3 regions of the Sorangium sp. So ce836 genome follow, and region 1 is predicted to be linked to each of the others. Evidence: predicted binding sites of a transcription regulator. Region 1 holds the regulator's gene; each other region holds the start of a gene.
The links. The regulator HrcA, encoded in region 1, represses chaperone genes, less so after heat shock. The targets are predictions, from matches to a motif close to GNTAGCACTCNCCNNNGGNGAGTGCTANC.
Positions count from the first base shown of each region.

Region 2: groES (co-chaperone GroES) is a predicted target of HrcA. The motif match lies at 1,933-1,961, and genes of this name have one in related genera.
Region 3: groES (co-chaperone GroES) is a predicted target of HrcA. The motif match lies at 1,547-1,575, and genes of this name have one in related genera.

Region 1 covers NZ_CP102233.1:14,169-17,438, forward strand. The annotation lists gene NQZ70_RS00045 (extensin family protein) at 1-604, opposite strand, end outside; gene hrcA (heat-inducible transcriptional repressor HrcA) at 910-1,953, shown strand; gene NQZ70_RS00055 (RluA family pseudouridine synthase) at 1,946-3,019, opposite strand; gene NQZ70_RS00060 (response regulator transcription factor) at 3,208-3,270, shown strand, end outside.
Region 2 covers NZ_CP102233.1:10,054,549-10,057,818, forward strand. The annotation lists gene NQZ70_RS36445 (response regulator transcription factor) at 1-225, opposite strand, end outside; gene NQZ70_RS36450 (hypothetical protein) at 346-1,011, opposite strand; gene NQZ70_RS36455 (hypothetical protein) at 1,011-1,616, opposite strand; gene groES (co-chaperone GroES) at 2,070-2,360, shown strand; gene groL (chaperonin GroEL) at 2,394-3,270, shown strand, end outside.
Region 3 covers NZ_CP102233.1:4,834,105-4,837,374, reverse strand. The annotation lists gene groL (chaperonin GroEL) at 1-1,063, opposite strand, end outside; gene groES (co-chaperone GroES) at 1,132-1,428, opposite strand; tRNA gene NQZ70_RS17685 (tRNA-Gln) at 1,982-2,055, shown strand; tRNA gene NQZ70_RS17680 (tRNA-Glu) at 2,095-2,169, shown strand; gene NQZ70_RS17675 (NUDIX domain-containing protein) at 2,426-3,121, shown strand; gene NQZ70_RS17670 (hypothetical protein) at 3,258-3,270, shown strand, end outside.

The DNA of each region.
Region 1 (3,270 bases):
TGGGCCGCCCGGTCGCCTTGGCGCCCTCGCCGCACACCGGCGCGCCGCGCTTGCCGACGAAGTCGCGCTCGACGTCGAGCCACTCCTCCGCGAACCCGTCGCCGGCGCGCTCCTTGACGAACCTGTAAGCATCGATGGCGAGCCCGCCCGGGTGCCTCGTGCCCAGCTTGCCCTCGGGCCACATCCTCGACGGAGGCCGCCAGGCCGAGTACATCAGCACCTCGACGACGTCGTGCACGCGCAGGATCCGGCTGAAGTCCGAGAGCGCGAGCGCGAGGCGGCAGTCGAAGACGTCGTTCGGGTTGTCCGCGCGCCGGTGAGCCGGCAGCGCCGTCCGGTAGAGGACCCCGCCGACCCCCTGCGTCAGCCGCACCGGCGCGAGCACGCCCGGCGCGCGCGCCACCGGCTCGAACGCGATCTTCCGCCGCGCGAGCGCCGCGCGGCATTGCTCCGCGCTCATGGCCGCGTAGCGCGCCGACGGCTGCTTGGCCCAGTCCTGGTGGAACCGCACCTTCGGCTTGCCCTCGGCGCTCGGCGCGGCGGCGAGCGGGCCGAGGGCGAGGGCGAGGGCGGCGGCGGTGGCGGCGTGGCGTACGGACGGCATCGTTGGCGGGGACGGCCTCCGGCGCGGCGAGGTGCCCGCTGGAGCTGAAGAAGTGAAGAAGGAGGAAGGCCAGGGACCAGCGGCTATGCCGAACCCTCGGGCGCGGCGGCGGCGCCCATCCTACCGCGCCATTTGACCGGGCCGCGCGATCGCCTCAAAATAGCTCTCATGCGCATCCGTGGGCCCAGCGCCCGCATGCGCGTCTTGACGTATGGGAGCGAAGGTCCGGCCCGCATGGCTTCCCGGTCCGGGCGGTCCCTGGTCCAGGTGGCCACAGCGGCGCGCACGCGCCGCCTGCAGTTGACATGGGAGATGTTTCCAATCGCGCTCGAAAGATCCTTTTCGCCGCGGTCACCGAGTTCATCGCGACGGGCGACCCCGTAGGCAGCAGGACGCTCGCGCGCAAGTACGGGCTGGATCTCTCGGCTGCCTCGATCCGCAACGTGCTCGCGGACCTCGAGGAGGCCGGCTACCTCCACCAGCCGCACACCTCCGCGGGCAGGATCCCGACCGACCGCGCGCTCCGGCTGTTCATCGACGCGCTCGTCGAGCTCCGGTCGCTCTCCCCCGCGCAGCAGGCCGAGCTCAGCGCCAGGTTCGCCGAGATCTACGCCGTGGCGAGCGACCCGCTCCGCGAGACGGGGCGCTACCTGTCGGAGCTGTCGGGCGCCGCGGCGGTCGTCGCGGCGCCGCGGGCGGAGATCCGCGCCCTCGGGCAGCTGCGCTTCATCCCGACGAAGCCCGGGCAGCTGCTCGCGGTGCTCGTCTTCGCCGACGGCTCGGTCGAGAACCGCTTCATCTCGATCGACGAGGCGATCAGCGAAGGGGAGCTCACCCGGATCCACAACCTGCTCGCCGACGTCATCGAGGGGCGCACGCTGGGCGAGATCCGGGACCTCTTCGCCCGCCGCCTCGCCGACGAGCGCCTCCAGATCGACGCGCTGAGGCGCCGCGCCTTCGAGCTCGGCAGCAAGGCGACGGCCGACGTGACGCGGCGGAGCGAGGTGGTCATCGAGGGGCAGAACCGCCTGATCGATCTGCCCGAGTACGCCGACGTCGACCGGCTCAGGAAGCTGATGAAGGCGCTCGAGGAGCGCGAGGAGCTCGTCGATCTGCTCGATCGCACCCTCGCCGCCGGCGCGGGCGAGGTCACCGTCTTCGTGGGCAGCGAGGCGGGCGACCTCGGCGGCGGCCAGCTCAGCCTCGTCGCCGCGCCGTACATGGAGAACGGGCGCGTCGCCGGCACCGTGGGCGTGCTCGGCCCGACGCGGATGGACTACGCGAAGGTGATGCCGCTCGTCGACGCGACCGCCGCGGCGATGAGCGAGGCGCGCGGCAAGGTCAGGTAGCGTCCTTCCGGCGCGGCTCGCGGAGCCGCTCGAGCACCTCGTCGAAGTCGGCGGGCGGCGGCGCCTGGAAGCGCATCGGCCGGCCGTCGGCAGGGTGGTCGAAGCCGAGCTCGACGGCGTGGAGCATCAGCCGCGGGGCGGGGATCTTCGGCCCGCGGTAGTCCCGCACGTAGACCGCCTCGCCGACGAGCGGGTGCCCGGCCTCGGCGAGGTGGATGCGGATCTGGTGCGTGCGCCCCGTCTCGAGGCGGCAGGCGACCAGCGTCGCGCCCGCGGCGCCGGCGGCCTCCTCGGGCCCGCGGAGCGCCTCGATCGGCTCGACGTGCGTCACCGCGAGCTGCCCCTCGCGCCGGCCTCCTCTGGCCGAGCCGCGCAGCCCGTCGCCCCGATCCTCGACGAGGTAGCTGCGGTAGGTGCCGCGCGCGACGGCGCCGTGCGCGAGCGCCAGGTACTGCCGGTGCATCGCGCGGACGCGGAGCTGCTGGGCGAGGTGCTTCTTCGCGGCGAGCGTCCGCGCGAAGACGAGCAGCCCGCTCGTCCCCTTGTCGAGGCGCTGCACCACGCCGAGCGGCGCCCGCCCGCGCAGGCGGTCGCGCCGGGCCAGCACCTCCCGCACCAGCGCGTCGAGCGTCGCAGCCTGCTCCGCGGGGTCCTCGTCGCCGTAGGGGATGGTGCTCACCCCGGCGGGCTTGTTCACCACCACGACGCTCGCGTCCGCGTAGACCACGAGCTCGCCCTCGAGCTTGCGCCGCCGCACCGTCTCGGGCCGCGGCGCGTGCAGGCGGACCTCGATCAGCTCCCCGCTGAGCACCCGCCGCCGGGCGCTCGTCGCCACCGCGCTCCCGACGAGCACCTTGCCGGTCTCGATCAGCCGGCGCGCGTCGGACCACGAGACCGACGAAAGCGCCCGGACGGCCCCGTCGAGCGGCCGCCGGTCGAGCGCGGCCGGCACGGTCCAGCGGCCGTCCTGCGGGGGGCGCACCGAGGCGGTCGGGCCTTCGTCGATCGGGTCGGCGGCGTGTTGGGGGGGGTGAGGGGGCGGGGCGGCGGGGCGGCGCGGGCGCATGAGGGCTCGTGGGGGGGCGCCTCGGCTCCGCCCACCGGCGTGGGACCGGGCTCTACCGGCGCGGAAAACGCACATCCGCGGGGCCCGCGGGGGCGAAATACACCGCGAATGTTGACACATCGCGCGACCGGAGCCGAAGATATCCAGAGCCGTCATCGCTTTCTCGCCATCTGAGAGGAGACCCGTTCGTGGCCAGCACCCTTCTCGCCGTAGACGACAGCGTGACCATGCGCAAAGTGCTCGAAATCACC
Region 2 (3,270 bases), 4.5 Mb from region 1:
CTTCAGCCGCTTGCAGATCTCCCAGCCGCTCATGCCGGGCATCATCACGTCGAGGATCACGAGGTCCGGCTGGTGCTCGCGCGCGAGCTCCCAGGCGGCGTCGCCCTCGGAGGCCTCGATCACGGAGAAGCCCAGGTTCCTCAGGTGGCGCGCAACGAGGCTCAACATCGCCGGTTCGTCTTCGGCCACCAGCACACGGGGCGGCGTCATGCTCGCGGAAGGCATCGTGGATGCGGATGAGAGTACGTGCGCGCGAACCGGTCAAGAGAGAACGAGCCCACATGGATGCGACGTGCGCTCGGAGCCGCCCTCCCGCGGCGACCCCGAGCGCCGGCGAGGCCGCGATCACGCCGCTCGCGCGAGGGCGATCTTTTCCGTCTGTCCCGCCGCGTAGAAGCGCCGCAGCGTGGCGAGCAGCTCGGCGTGCCGGCCGCGGCGGGCAAGCTCGGCCTCCAGCCGGCCCACGAACCGCGCCGCCAGCTCGTTCGCGATCCGGTAGCGATCCCCGGTCTCGGTGCCCGGCGGATCCATGAAGGTGACGCGCTCGAACAGGTGGGCGCGGATCCGCGCGGCGCGCTCGGGCTCGAAGCGCGCTGGCCCCGGCGGCGCGGCCTCGTGGCGGCGCCGGAGCGGCGGGCCCGGGAGCTCGACCTCGTCGGCCAGGCCGCCGTGGACGAGCAGCACGTACTTGTCCACCTCGGCCTGGAGCTCGAGCTCGAGCTGGGTCGCCGGCAGCTCCCTGCGCGCCCGCTCGGCCACGTAGAGGAAGTGGCTCACCCCCTCGACGATCTGGCAGATCTCGTCGAACGTCCCCTCCCGCCCGCGCGTGATCGCGCGGCGGGGCAGGTGCAGCGCCACCTCGATGTCCCCGTCCGCGTGCCGGATCAGCAGCGCCTCGCGCGCGCCGCCGTCCGTCGGCCGGATGAAATCGTCGACGGCGGGGGCGTCGTCGAGCGCGTAGGTGCGCGCGAGGTGCTGCTGGATCCGGGCGGGGAAGGTCGCGCCCCGCATCAGTTGAGCCCGCCCGTGCCCCGGCTCGGCACGAGCCCGCGCGCCCCGAGCTCCTCGGCGAGCCGGCTGGAGCCGGTGCGGGCCCAGCGCTCGTACATCCGGAGCACCGAGCGCTCGTCCCGAGCGCCGGACGCGAGCGTGCCGTCGGCCACATCGTTCAAGACGCTCACGAAGCGCTCGAACTTCTCGGCCATCTCGGCGAGGACGTCGGGGCCCTGGCCGCCGCGCGCGTTGAGGCGCAGCATCGCGGCGGCGTGGTGGTAGGCTGTCGACCCGACCCCGACCACATAGCCTCGATCGATGCCCTTGAGCTCGATGTGGCCGCCGAAGAAGCCGACCACGTAGAGGACGCCGTCGCCGAGGTTGCGCAGCCGCCGGAAGCGCTCGGCGCCGGAGGCCTCCAGGGCGTCGCGCAGGAGAAAGGTCAGGGGCTGGTTGAAGGTGGACTCGGCGTGCTCGTCCGGGTGAGCGAAGGCACAAAGCAGACCGACCAGATAACTCGACGCCGCCTCGGTCGCGGCGACGTTCCGAACTCGGAGCGCCTCGTCCACAACCTCCTGGAAGTAGCGGGTCATGCTCGGGGACACAGAGATCGCTTGGCTCACGGGGGCACCTCACTTGCGCGGGCACCCTGGATACCGAAGGAACCCGGGCCACCACGCGCTCAGGTCAACCAGACACGTCCTGTCGGCCTCCCTCGGGCAGGGGACCGTGAGGGCGTCGCGTCACGGTGCTGCCGCATTTCCGCCCTCATACACTCACTTTAGCCGAGGGACCTGGCCAAGCCCAGCCGCACGCCCCGCGCCTTCCCTTGCAATCTCCAGAACTTACAGCCACCCGGACGCCTGGCTGCCAGCGCCCGAAATGCCGGACTGGCCTGCGCTTGACACCCTGGAGGGGGTGGCTATCTTCGGCGCGCTCGCTAGCACTCCCCTGAGGTGAGTGCTAGCAAAGTGCCCAGACTGCAATCGTATGGGACCTTGCGGCCGCTCAGACAGGCCGTCTGGGTCCTGCCGTCTCGTGGGACGCGGCCGCTCGTCCCCGGAGGATTCGCAAACATGAAGATTCGACCGCTCCAGGACCGCGTGATCGTTCAGCGCGTGAAGGAAGAAGAGAAGACCAAGGGGGGTCTCTACATCCCGGACACCGCGAAGGAGAAGCCGATCGAGGGCACGGTCGTCGCCGTCGGCAACGGCAAGGTCGGCGAGGACGGTACCGTGCGCAAGCTCGACGTCAAGGAGGGCGATCGCGTCCTCTTCGGCAAGTACTCGGGCACCGAGGTGAAGATCGACGGCGAGGAGCACCTCATCCTCCGCGAGGACGACATCCTCGGCGTGATCGAGAAGTGACGCGGGCGACAGCAGGAACTTAGGAGAGACACCATGGCAGCCAAAGAAATCATCTACAACGAGTCCGCCCGCAGCATGATCCTCGCGGGCGTCAACGCCCTCGCCGACGCGGTCAAGGTCACGCTCGGCCCGAAGGGGCGCAACGTCGTCATCGAGAAGAGCTTCGGCTCGCCGACGGTCACCAAGGACGGCGTGACGGTCGCCAAGGAGATCGAGCTCGAGAACCGCTTCGAGAACATGGGCGCCCAGATGGTCCGCGAGGTCGCCTCGAAGACGAGCGACATCGCCGGCGACGGGACGACCACGGCCACGGTGCTCGCCCAGGCGATCTACCGCGAGGGCTCCAAGCTCGTCGCGGCCGGCCACAACCCGATGGAGATCAAGCGCGGCATCGACAAGGCGGTCGAGGCGATCGTGGGGCACCTCCACAGCTCCGCCAAGCAGACGAAGGACGCGAAGGAGATCGCGCAGGTCGGCACGATCAGCGCGAACGGCGACGAGACGATCGGCAAGCTCCTCGCCGACGCCATGGAGAAGGTCGGCAAGGAGGGCGTGATCACGGTCGAGGAGGCCAAGAGCGCCGACACGACGCTCGACGTGGTCGAGGGCATGCAGTTCGACCGCGGCTACCTCTCGCCGTACTTCGTCACCGACCCCGAGGCGATGAAGGCGAACCTCGAGGACTGCTACATCCTCATCTCGGAGAAGAAGATCTCCAACATGAAGGACCTGCTCCCCGTGCTCGAGGCGATCGCCAAGAGCCAGAAGCAGCTCCTCATCATCGCCGAGGACGTCGAGGGCGAGGCGCTCGCGACCCTCGTCGTGAACAAGCTCCGCGGCACGCTGCACTGCGCGGCCGTGAAGGCGCCGGGCTTCGGCGATCGCCGCAAGGAGATGCTGAAGGACATCG
Region 3 (3,270 bases), 4.8 Mb from region 1:
CCGCGATCTGCTTGCGGATCGCCTCGATGCGGCCCTTGATCGCCGCCTTGTCGCCGAGGCCGTCGACGATGACCGTGTTGTCCTTGTCGATCTCGACGCGCTTGGCCGACCCGAGGTCGCGCACCGTGGCGCTCTCGAGCTTCTGGCCGAGGTCCTCCATGAACGCGGTCGCGCCCGTGAGGATCGCGATGTCCTTCAGCATCTCCTTGCGGCGATCGCCGAAGCCGGGCGCCTTCACGGCGGCGACCTTGATGGTGCCGCGCAGCTTGTTCACGACGAGCGTGGCGAGCGCCTCGCCCTCGATGTCCTCGGAAAGGATGAGCAGCTCGCGGCCCTGCTTCACCACCTGCTCGAGCAGCGGCAAGAGGTCGGCCATGGCCGAGATCTTCTTCTCGTGGACGAGGATGAGCGGGTTCGAGAGGACCGCCGTCATCTTCTCGGGATCGGTCACGAAGTAGGGCGAGAGGTAGCCGCGGTCGAACTGCATGCCGTCGACGGTCTCGAGCTCCGTCGTCATGCGCTTGTTCTCCTCGACCGTGATCACGCCCTCCTTGCCGACCTTCTCCATGGCGTCGGCGAGGATCTGGCCGATCTCCTTGTCGCCGTTCGCGCTGACGGTGGCGACCTGGGCGATCTGGTCCTTGTCCTTGGTCGGCTTGGCGGCCTGCTGCACGGACTCGATGACCTTCGCGACGGCCGCGTCGATGCCGCGCTTCAGGTTCATCGGGTTGTGCCCGGCCTCGACGAGCTTGAGGCCCTCGCCGAAGATCGCCTGGGCCAGCACCGTCGCCGTCGTCGTGCCGTCGCCGGCCTTGTCGCTGGTCTTCGAGGCGACCTCGCGGACCATCTGGGCGCCCATGTTCTCGAGCTTGCCGGCGAGCTCGACCTCCTTGGCGACCGTGACGCCGTCCTTCGTGACGACCGGCGCGCCCCAGCTCTTCTCGATGACGACGTTCCGCCCCTTGGGGCCGAGGGTCACCTTGACCGCATCGGCGAGCGTGTTCACGCCCTTCAGGATCGCGGCGCGGGCGCCGCGGCTATAAACGATCTGCTTCGCAGCCATCTCTCAATCCCCTCGCGGCCACACGGCCGCGTCTGCTAGCGCTTGGGTTCGGTTGCCCTCGATCCGGGTCAGGAGGCGGACTCGGTCACGGCGAGCACGTCGTCCTCGCGGATGAGCACGTGCTCCTCGCCGTCGAGCTTCACCTCGGTGCCGCTGTACTTGCCGAACAGCACCTTGTCGCCGACCTTCACCTCGAGCGGGCGCACCTTACCGTCCTTCAGGACCTTGCCGTTGCCCACCGCAACGACGCGCCCCTCGATCGGCTTCTCCTTCGCGGTGTCGGGGATGATGATGCCCCCCTTGGTCTTCGTCTCGCTCTCGACGCGCTTGACGACAATCCGATCCTGCAGCGGCCTGATTTTCATGGTGGCTCCCTCGTCCTCGGCTGGTTGACTGACCATCGGCTCGCCGGAGGTCCCGTTCGCCCCCCCGCAGGGGCCTTCCGCCCACACGACGAGAGCTAAGTGCCCAGGATCACAGTCGCTTGGCACTCTCCTAGGCCGGTGGCTAAACCGCGGCCGAAAGTAAATCAGTCGCCCGGCACGTCAAGGGCGCGCAGCAGACAGTCGCGACTTTTCCGGGGCCGTCGCCCGCACGGAACGGAAAAGGAGTTCCTGGAGACAGCGCCCGGGCAACCGCCGCAATGCCGTGGAGGCCCCCTCCGGAGAGCGGCGGTCGAGGGGGTGAGGGTGAGCGATAACGCTACGGACGGACGGCAGGCGGACGGCTGGCGGGCGGCTGCGAGAGAAGCGGCGGGCTCGCGTGGGGCCGAGGGGGCGGAGCGAACCGCGCGAAACACCGGGCATTTTCGGCCCGGTGACGTTTTCTCGGTCGGGTCCGATTTTGATCGCTTGACAACCCCACCGGTCCGAGTAGATTCCGCGGCCCGTGGCGCTGATGAACACAGCGCTGACCCCTTGGGGGATCGTCTAACGGCAGGACGCAAGATTCTGGCTCTTGCTATCAAGGTTCGAATCCTTGTCCCCCAGCCAGGTCGATCAGCTCTGCTATCGGCCTTCTCGACAGTACAAGGTCCCATCGTCTAGCGGTTAGGACATCGGCCTCTCACGCCGGTAACGCGGGTTCGATTCCCGCTGGGATCGCCAGCATCACCTCACCTCTCCTGGCTACCGGGAGCTGCTCCACGACGCGGTGCGGCTGTGGCTCGCGAAGCCGCACTGCTGCGCCGACGCCGTCTGCACGTCGATGGCGGCGTAGTGACGCGCTGGAGCAGCGCGTCGCCGGATGCGTCAACGTCGTCGCTCGGCGCGTCTGCTCATGCTTGAGGAAGCACGGCTTCGTCGAGGAGCACGCGGGTAGCAACGGCGCCGCTCCGTTCGACTTGCGCTACCCTCCGGGCCCATGGCGGCGCAGGACGGGGACGAGCTGTTCGACATCTTCGATCGCAGCGGCAAGCCGCTCGGCGTGCGCAAGGCGCGCAAGCTCGTTCACCGCGACGGCGACTGGCACCGGAGCGTCCACGTGTGGGTGGTCCTCGAGCGCGAGCCCGACGGCCGCCGGAGCAGCGCGGAGCCCTGGGTGCTCTTCCAGCAGCGCAGCCCGGACAAGGACACCTGGCCCGGCGCGTTCGAGGTCGCCGTGTCGGGGCACTACCGCGCCGGCGAGGATCTCGCGGAGGCGCTGCGCGAGGCCGAGGAGGAGATCGGCCTGCCGCTCGCGCCGGGCGACGTGATCCGGCTCGGCACGTGCCGCCACATGGACGACCACGCGCCCGGCATCATCGACTGCGAGCTGGTGGACGTGCTGCTCGCGACCACGCGCCGCACGCTCGCGGCGTTCCGCCCCGATCCGGCCGAGGTCACCGCGCTGCTGTCGCTCCCGCTCCACGCGGCGCTGCGCCTCTTCCTGGGCGAGGTGCCCAGCGTGACCGGCCTGATGCGGCAAGCGCCGGACGAGAGCGGCGCCGTGACGATCGCGCCGCGCGACGTGCAGCTCGACGAGTTCGTGGCCGCGCGCGACGGCTATTACGAGTGCGCGCTCGAGAGCATCCGCCGCCGCGCCGCGGGCGAGACGCCGGCCCCGTGGACGCTCGGCTAGCGCTCCGGCCGAGCTCGTCCCGGCTCCGGCGCGCGGGCGCCGATTTCTTGGGCATCCGCGCCGGGCGGGGCAGAGTCGCGGCCGGAGGCACCCGATGAACCGACAGAAGACTCCGAGCGCTGTCCCTCGAGATGCCGTGGGGCGCTATC